DNA from 2 places in the Exiguobacterium sp. s70 genome. Region 2 is predicted to be linked to the other one. Evidence: riboswitches for the same ligand, from Rfam matches in the RefSeq annotation. Region 2 holds a riboswitch; the other holds the start of a gene.
What was found. Region 2 has a riboswitch for S-adenosylmethionine ahead of msrA (peptide-methionine (S)-S-oxide reductase MsrA). Riboswitches for the same ligand answer to the same signal wherever they lie in the genome.
Positions count from the first base shown of each region.

Region 1: another riboswitch for S-adenosylmethionine. It lies ahead of KNP84_RS01755 (methionine ABC transporter ATP-binding protein); the one in region 2 lies ahead of msrA (peptide-methionine (S)-S-oxide reductase MsrA).

Region 1 is NZ_JACSLV010000001.1:342,906-347,731, forward strand. Features, by position in the region: gene KNP84_RS01740 (MDR family MFS transporter) at 1-225, opposite strand, end outside; gene KNP84_RS01745 (MetQ/NlpA family ABC transporter substrate-binding protein) at 327-1,160, opposite strand; gene KNP84_RS01750 (methionine ABC transporter permease) at 1,191-1,853, opposite strand; gene KNP84_RS01755 (methionine ABC transporter ATP-binding protein) at 1,843-2,871, opposite strand; SAM riboswitch class I at 2,949-3,054, opposite strand; gene KNP84_RS01760 (thioredoxin family protein) at 3,508-3,765, opposite strand; gene KNP84_RS01765 (PTS sugar transporter subunit IIC) at 3,953-4,826, shown strand, end outside.
Region 2 is NZ_JACSLV010000004.1:103,245-108,070, forward strand. Features, by position in the region: gene KNP84_RS10735 (four-helix bundle copper-binding protein) at 54-386, opposite strand; tRNA gene KNP84_RS10740 (tRNA-Ala) at 500-572, opposite strand; gene KNP84_RS10745 (GRP family sugar transporter) at 707-1,570, shown strand; gene msrA (peptide-methionine (S)-S-oxide reductase MsrA) at 1,600-2,112, opposite strand; SAM riboswitch class I at 2,176-2,277, opposite strand; gene KNP84_RS10755 (hypothetical protein) at 2,322-2,483, opposite strand; gene KNP84_RS10760 (amidase family protein) at 2,595-3,998, shown strand; gene rlmN (dual-specificity RNA methyltransferase RlmN) at 4,068-4,826, shown strand, end outside.

The DNA.
Region 1 (4,826 bases), on a different contig from region 2:
CAACTGTTTGCGCCCGTACCGGTCAGACAGCGTTCCCCCGAAAAAGCTCATGAACAGACCCGATAGCGCCGAGATGGCGAACACCGTCCCGATGACACTCGCCGAGAACCCGAGCGTCGCGAGATAAATCGCAAAAAACGGCATAACAAAAAATGTCGACAGCCGGGCAAAAAATGTGCCAAACAAGACACCCAGCGTCAGCGGATGAATGTGTCGTATGTTCATCCGGATCCCCCCTTTTCTTACATATATGTAGTGTACTTCTATTGGTGAACCAAAACTACTCCAAATAAAAAAGGCCCGGGATAGCCCGGGCCTTGACGAAATTATTGTTTGACCGGTACGACCGCACCTTTATACTCGTCCAAGATCCACTGTTGTGTTTCTTCTGACGTGAGGACTTCAAGGAGTGCCTTGACGCGCTCGTCATCTTCGTCGCCTTCACGTGTGACGATCAAGTTGACGTACGGTGAATCTTCACCTTCGAGAGCGATTGCGTCTTCGAGTGGGTTGAGGCCGGCATCAATCGCGTAGTTCGTGTTGATGAGGACCGCGTCCCCTTCACCGTTGTTGAATGCTTGCGGGAGAAGTGCCGCTTCGACGTCCGTCTTGAACTCCAAGTTTTTCGGGTTGTCGACGATGTCTGAAACCGTCGCGTCCGTTGTCTTGCCGTCTGCGAGTGTGAGCAACCCTTCAGATTGAAGCATCGTGAGGATACGTCCGTGGTCAGCGACCGACGAACTCATGATGATTTCCGCGCCTTCTGGGAGCTCATCGAGTGACGCGTAGTCTTTCGAGTACACACCGATCGGCTCGATGTGAACGCCGCCGGCTGAAGCGAATTTGTAGTCTTTGTTTTCAGCCATTTGCGACTCGAGGTACGGCTCGTGTTGGAAGTAGTTCGCGTCCAACTCCCCGTCTGCGAGCGTCTTGTTCGGGAGGACGTAGTCTTGGAACTTCTTGATTTCGAGCGTATAGCCCTTCTCTTCGTATTCGTCTTGGACGTGCTCTAAAATCTCAGCGTGCGGGACGTTTGATGCGCCGACGACGAGTGTCTTGTCATCGCCTGAACCTGATTCTGAATCCCCACCGCCACAAGCCGCGAGAATCGTAAGTGCTGAAGCTGCCGTTAAACCGAGTACTGTTTTCCATGATTTCATTATAAAACCCCTCCAAATTTTCTATTTAGATTAAGCAGAACGCTTATCAATTACAGATACGAGTCGATCGCCGATGAACTGAATGACGAAGACGATGACCAAGATTAAGACGGTCGCGACGAACGTGACGTCACTTTGTGAACGCTGGAATCCTTCGAGGAACGCCAAGTTCCCGAGTCCACCGCCCCCGACGACCCCTGCCATCGCCGTGTAACCGACGATCGCGACGATTGTGACCGTGATGCCTGACACGATGGCCGGCAATGCTTCTGGGAACAATACTTTATAGACGATCTGCCATTTTGTCGCACCCATCGACTCAGCCGCCTCGATGACGCCGCGGTCGACTTCGCGAAGCGCGAGCTCGACCATCCGCGCATAGAACGGGGCCGCACCGATGATAAGTGCCGGCAGTGCTGCCGTTGACCCGAGCATCGTCCCGACGACGAGTAACGTGAGCGGGATGAGCAAGATAATCAAAATGATGAACGGGATCGACCGGAAGATGTTGACGACCGCGCTGATGACCGTGTAAATCGGACGGTTCTTCATCATGAGCGGCTCGTTTGTGACATATAGGAGCATCCCGAGGGCGAGACCGATGACGAACGTCGCGGCTCCGGCGACGAGCGTCATATAGAGCGTCTCCCACGTCTGTTCTAACATGACTTGCCAATCTACATTAGGAAACATCGCTTTCTACCTCCACTTCCACTGCCTGTGATCGGATTGAGGCGATGGCCCGCTCGACTTCAGCCGGCTCTCCGATCAATTGGATGAATAATGTCCCGAGGGCACCGACTTGTGACTGCGTCACGTTCCCGCCGATGATGTTGAAGCCGATGTCATGCTGCTTCAACACTTCCGACAGAATCGGTTGTTCGGCCGTCTCGTTCAAGAATTTGAGCTTGACGATTTGACCGCTCGGATAACGAGCTTTCAAATGTTCGAATGTGAGCGACATGTCTTCGACCGCGCCGATCTGCTTGACGAACTCTTTCGTGATCGGCTGTTCCGGATGTTGGAACACGTCGGCGACTTGTCCGGTCTCAACGACCTTTCCGGCCTCCATGACGGCGACACGGTGACAAATCTTCTGGATGACGTGCATCTCATGGGTGATGAGGACGATTGTCAAACCGAGTTTCTTGTTGATGCTGACGAGCAGTTCGAGAATCGAATCGGTCGTCTTCGGGTCGAGTGCGCTCGTCGCTTCATCGCAGAGGAGCACTTCTGGATTCGTAGCGAGCGCACGGGCTATCCCGACTCGCTGCTTTTGGCCGCCCGATAGTTGTGACGGATAGCTATCTTCTCGTCCGGCGAGGCCGACGAGTTCGACGAGTTCTTGGACGCGGCGTTTGCGCTCGCTCGCCGGTACCCCGATGAGCTCGAGCGGGAAGCTGATGTTCTCAGCGACTGTGCGCGACCATAACAAGTTGAAGTGTTGGAACACCATCGAGACGTTTTTACGTACCCCGCGCAGTTCCTTCGGCGTGAGCTTCGTCAGCTCGCTGCCGGCGACCACGATTTCACCGCTTGACGGTGCCTCGAGTCGGTTGAGCAAGCGGATGAGCGTCGACTTCCCCGCCCCTGAATATCCGATTATTCCAAAAATTTCGCCGCTTTCGATAGTAAGCGACACATCATCGACCGCCTGGACCCGACCGTTTTTCGTGTCGAACCATTTGGCCACATTGCGTAATTGAATCAATCCATTTCCCTCCTGACAACAAAAAAAGTACGCACGTTTGAGCAAACGTGCGTACTTTATCGTACGGACAACGATTGCTCTCATCTTCCAAGGTATACACCTTGCTGGAATTAGCACCATTTCGGATTGCTCCGCGGTTGCTGGGCGTCATAGGGCCAGTCCCTCAGCCTCTCTTGATAAGAGTGGTTGCGTATTTGATTAGCTTTATCATAGCGACACATTATTTTCATGTCAAACTATTTTTTTCAGCAAAATAAAAAAAGGTGCCATCCGAGGATGACACAGAACGTAGCACCTTGAGTCACTGAAGGACAACCCATAGATGAACCTCTTTTGCCCGATCAGAGCATTCATCCTTATATGGGGGATTTTTACCCAACCATCACTCGGTCTTCGAACGGACCATGCAATTACGCGACCGGTGCCCCGACGCTTGATTTTTTTGGGGGACAATCGAAGGGAAGGTCCACCTGAAATCGCGTAAGCTCATGCAGCGGTTGTTCGAAAACGTCTTGATGACGGGAAAATCTCGTCCTATGTTGTGTTCAAGTAAGATGTTGTAATGAATATATCATTCGTGAACTTTCTGTGTCAACTGATTATTTAAAATTTTCAGATTATTCTAATCATCCTATCTCATTTAACGAAAGATAGGACGTGCTGGACGTTTTGAAACGCGTACAAACGATCGCGAACTTGGCCATTCTCTAGCTTCAATAGCGCCGGAACACTCATAACCTGATATGCCTCGAGCTCGTTCGGGATAAAGTTGGCATCGCGTTTTTCAATCTTCAATTCTGGATCGACCGCCTCGACGACCGAGAGCATCCGCTCGGCCACGGCGCATGTACCACACATTGGGGCGTATATATATAAGAATCCGTCTGTCATCATTTTGCTCACCTCTCTTCTAAGTATATGAATCCGGACCAGTCGGTTCAAAAGTTGTGCTCAAATGGAAAATTCTGAACATTTCAACATTTCTTGTTGACGCTCGGCAGAAAGAGGCATAGTATGGTCATTAACTTTATCGCTTTTGTACATAACAGCAAACCAGTAGAAAAGGACAGGTGAATCCCCAATGACGGAAGAGAAGCTTACCGGAAAACAATTTTTAATGAACGTCTTGAACGGCCTCAGTCTTGCCATTCTCATTGCCCTCATCCCGAGCGCTTTGCTCGGTGAATTAACGAAAGCCATCTTGCCGTATTTTCCGTCCTTGCAGTTCATCTTAGATGCGACGACGATTGCGATGCGCCTCTTACCCGTCATCATCGGTGTCGCCGTCGCCATGCAGTTCGGACGATCGGCGCTCGAGGCCGGGACGATCGGCATCGCGACCCAGGTCGGAAGTGGCGCCATTCGCATCGAGGAAGGCGCGTTCCTCATGGCCGGAATCGGTGACGTCATCACGGCTGGTGTGACGGCCGCTCTCGCGACGTTCCTCGTCATGCAGTTGTCGCCACGCTTGAAGACATACACGGTGCTCGTCTTGCCGATGACGGTCATCGTCGTCGCGGGAGGCATCGGCGCGTTCCTACTCACTTACATCTCACAGATTACGACGTACGTCGGAACGATCATCATGACGATGACTGAACTGCAACCGATCGTGATGGGCATGTTAATCGCGATGGCGTTCTCGCTCATCATCGTATCGCCAATCTCGACGGTCGGAATTGCCACAGCCATCAGCCTGTCTGGTGTCGCTGCCGGGGCCGCCAACCTTGGCGTCGTCGCTGCCGGCTTCGGTCTCGCCATCGCTGGCTGGCAGATGAACGCGACCGGAACGTCGATCGCCCACTTCCTCGGCTCACCGAAGATTCAAATGGCGAACTTCGTCCGTCGTCCGATCATGATGTTGCCCGTGCTCGCCAATGCGGCCATTCTCGGAGCGCTCGCAGGTATCCTTCGGATTGAAGGCACGCCAATCAGTGCCGGATTCGGCGTCTCGG
Region 2 (4,826 bases):
TCTCATAAAACAAGTATAAAAAAAGTCTAACATATCGTTAGACTAAAAAGCGATTATGCGGCCACGAGGTTGCGACACGCCTCGGCACAGCGGAGACACGCTTCGGAACAACGTTGGCAATGGTCATGCAAATGGCGGCCACATTCGACGGCGCACGTGTCGCACACCTGGGCGCAGAGTGCAGCAATCGGTTTGGTGAAAGCCGAATCGGTCTCGAGCGCGTTCAAGGCGAGCGCACACACTTCCGAACATTCTTTCGTCAGCCGGATACACTCGGCGACCATCAATAAATCCTCTTCTTGTAAACATTTTGAGAAACAGTGATTGCTTGCCCGCATACAGTCGATGACGGCTAAAATGGTCTCTTCGACAGAGGCACGATCCATAGTAAGTCCCCCTTAGAATAATGATGTCTTACAATCATTACCCGCTACCAGGTGACTTAAACCGGGCGGAGACGCAAAAAAGTCACCCCTCAAATGAGTGGTGACTTCCATAATGGAGCATAGCGGGCTCGAACCGCTGACCTCCACGCTGCCAGCGTGGCGCTCTCCCAGCTGAGCTAATGCCCCGTTCGAAAATTATTATATCATCCTAGTAAAACATTTGGCAATGGGTATTTTTAAATTTTTTTGAACAAAGTTTAATCGAGCGTAAACGTGGGAAAATCATGGGTAATGTTATTCTACGAAAGCAGGTGTTATCTATGGAAATGATTTTACTCGCACTCTTACCTGCCTTGATGTGGGGGAGTATCCCACTCATCGTCTCGAAAGTCGGCGGCAAGCCGATTCAACAGTTAATCGGGACGACGATTGGGGCGATGGTGATGGCGGTCATCATCGCACTCGTCTTCAATCCGGAGTTCACGACGCTCGCAATCGTGACCGGCTTCATCTCTGGTGTGTTCTGGGCACTCGGGCAATATTTACAGTTCCAGTCGTTTCAAATTTTAAGTGTATCGAAAGCGATGCCGATCAGCACTGGGATGCAACTCGTCGGGACGTCGTTGTTCGGGGTCATCGTGCTCGGAGATTGGAAGACGACGACCGAGTTGTGGCTCGGCTTTTCTGCGCTCGTGTTGATTATCATCGGGGCGGCACTGACGTCATACCAACAACAAAAAGATGGCGATAGCAGCGGCGCCTTGAAGAAAGGTTTGCTCGTCCTGCTCGTGTCGAGTATCGGTTATGTGACGTATGCCGTCCTGACGAACTATTTCGAGGTCGACGGCATCACGGCCATCTTGCCGCAATCGGTCGGGATGTTCATCGCGGCGCTATTGTTCAGCCTGCGTGAGAAAGATGTGAAGAAGTTCGACCCGAAGACGTTCAAAAACATTTTGGCCGGTCTCGCTTGGGGGATCGGGAACTTCGGGCTGTTCGTGTCAAGCGGTGAGGTCGGCATCGCGACGTCGTTCGCCTTGTCCCAATTGAACGTCGTCGTGGCGACGCTCGGCGGGATTTATCTATTGAAAGAAGAGAAGACGACGAAAGAACGGGTCTTCGTCTTTATGGGAATCGGGCTCATCGTCGTGGCCGGATTCATGCTCGGGATTGCCAAGAGCTAAAAAGACGGGTCAGACGACCCGTCTTTTGTTTACCAGGCTTGCTCGATGAATGCGTCGCGCCCAGATTTCTTCCGGTCCTCTTTATAGTGGGCCGGATTTTTTTTATGGAAGTCTTGATGATATTCCTCGGCCGGATAGAACGTGTCGGCCGGTAGAATCTTCGTGACAATCGGCTGTTTGAAGCGTCCGCTCGCCGCGAGCGCGTCGCGACTCTGTTCTGCTTTCACGCGTTGGTCTTCCGTATGATAGAAGATGGCCGGCGCATATTGGCTGCCGCGGTCTTGGAACTGGCCGCCGTCATCGGTCGGGTCGGTTTGAATCCAATATAGTTCGAGCAGTCGTTCATAAGCGAATAGCGTCGGGTCGAACGTGATCTCGACGACCTCATAGTGTCCCGTCGTCCCTGTTTTCACTTGTTCATACGTCGGGTCATCGACGTGACCTCCCGTATAACCGGATACGATTGACTCGATGCCAGGTTGTTCCTCGAACGGCGTCACCATGCACCAAAAACAGCCGCCTGCGAATGTTGCTTTTTCCATTAGTAATTCCCCCTCGATCAATTTCCAAAAAAAAGCGCTCATGTCATCGACATGAGCGCTCTGTCATATCGGCCAAGGCAAACTGCCTTGCTGGAAGTAGCACCTTGCCGAAGCAGGTTGCTGTGAAGTCATAGAGCCAGGTCTCTCGTTCACTCGAGATATCGATATGTAGTTGGTGAGAGCATCATACCATCAGATTTGAAGCGGCGTCAACGGTTTGGTTTGCGTCGAAGTTGGACCAAGGTGGTGCCGAGAATCAAGATGACGAGGACGATGGAGAGCGGTAGCGTATACGGAGCGTCCCCGGCATATAGCTGTAAGAAGAACAAGGCAAAGACGGACAATAAGACGAGTACGTACGAACGGTTCATAGTAACCTCCCTTTTCTTTCAGTGTACCAAGTTACATATTCGTTGGCGAACGAAAACAGGAAATCATGTGGCGATAGCGAATACCATCGAGTGACCAAAGGAGGAATCTATATGACTGAACCAAACACATGTTTCGAACTCGATATCGAGACCGCCCATCGCGGATATAAAGAAGGAACGTTCACGGCGCGTGACGTGACGGCCTATTATTTGACTCGAATCGCCCAGTTGAACGATAAGCTGAGAGCGGTCATTCAAGTGAACCCGGACGCCTTGTTCGAGGCCGAGGCGGCGGATCGCGCCTATCAACGAGGTGAGCGATTACCGTTGCTCGGCATCCCGGTGCTGATCAAAGACAATGTTGAGACGGCGGGATTGATGAAGACGACGGCCGGGGCCGTCGCCCTCGCGCATCACTTCGCCGGCCGGGACGCCCATCTCGTCCAAAGCTTGCGCGCGAGCGGGGCCATCATCCTCGGGAAAGCGAACTTGTCCGAATGGGCCAACTTTTTGACCGAGGGCATGCCGAACGGCTGGAGTGGGGTCGGTGGCCAGACGCTCAATCCATATGGGGACAAGCTCGATGTCGGAGGGTCGAGTTCAGGTTCGGCGTCAGCGGTCGCGGCCAACTTGACGTTGCTTGCCGTCGGCAGCGAGACGAGCGGCTCGATTATTCACCCGAGCGTCCATAACGGAATCGTTGGCATCAAACCGACCGTCGGGTTGATTAGCCGCAGCGGCATCATTCCGATCTCCCGGTCGCAGGACACGGCCGGCCCTATGGCACGGACACTCCGGGATGCGGTGCTCGCCCTTGAGACGATGGTCGGGGAAGATCCCGCTGACCCAGCAACGACGCATCTTCCGGCCGGTCCGCCTTACCGGACTTGTCTTGATGAGCGGCAAGCAGTCGGGATGCGTGTCGGCGTCGTCAAGACCGATTTGTCTGAAGAAGAGCAGGTGCTCTACGACGAAGCGATCGCATTGCTGAAACAGAGCGGCATCGAGGTCGTCACCGTCGAACTGCCGTCGAAAGCAGGGCTCGACCAAGGGGATATCCTGTATCATGAGTTCAAGCTCGGAATCGAGGCGTATCTCGCCTCGACGAAGCTCCCGTATGAGACGTTGTCGGATTTGATTAACTGGAACAACAGTCATCCGGAGACGATTCCGCACGGACAGAAGACGTTCGAGAAAGCGAACGAACAATCGGGTCGCTTGATTGAGGACGCCTATTTGATGCGCCGCCTCGACGACGTCTATCACGCCAAGACGGACGGCATCGACCGATTGTTGGCCGAGCAGGAACTTCATGCGCTCGTCTTGCCGCATGACCACAATTATGACATGGCGGCGAAAGCCGGCCATCCGACCGTCACGATCCCGTATCGCTTGAAGGCGAGCGGGGCCCCGTTCGGTCTATCGTTCACCGGGACGAGCTATGCCGAACGCGACTTGATTCGTCTCGCCTATGCGTTCGAGCGTCACGTGACACGTCCCGTCCCACCGTTATAAGAACGTTGCACCGGTCGTCCACGTCCGCTACAATGGTACGTATGCGGATTGAAGAAAGGACAGATAGCAATGAAACCATCTATATACGGGCTGACATTTGATCAGCTGACGGAAGCGTGCGTCTCTTGGGGATACAGCGCCTTCCACGCTAGACAAATCTGGGACTCGCTCTATATCGACCGAGTCAAACACATCGAGGAGATCTCGGTACGGGCCGAGGTACGTGAGGCGCTCGCCGCCGAATACGTCATCTCGACGCAAGACCTGTTCGTCAAACAAGAAGCGGGCGACGGTACGGTCAAATTTTTACTTAAATTGCATGATGGACACTATATCGAGACGGTGCTCATGCGTCACAAATACGGACGTTCGGTCTGTGTGACGACGCAAGTCGGCTGCAACATCGGCTGTAGCTTCTGTGCGAGCGGTCTCTTGAAGAAGACGCGCGATTTGACGGCCGGCGAAGTCGTCGAACAGATCATGACCGTGCAACATTATTTGGACGAGGTCGGGGAAGGTGCCCGCGTCAGTCATATCGTCGTCATGGGAATCGGGGAACCGTTCGATAACTTCGATAACTTGGTCGATTTCCTCCGTGTCGTCAAAGACGAACGCGGACTCGCCATCGCACCGCGTAAAATCAACGTGTCGACGAGCGGTCTCGCCGACAAGATTTACAAATTCGCGGACCTCGATCTTCGCATCAATTTGGCGCTGTCACTCCACGCCCCGAACGATGCGTTGCGGACGCAAATCATGAAAATCAACCGGGCGTTCCCGCTCGACAAGCTCATGCCGGCCATCCGTTATTACGTCGAGAAGACGAAC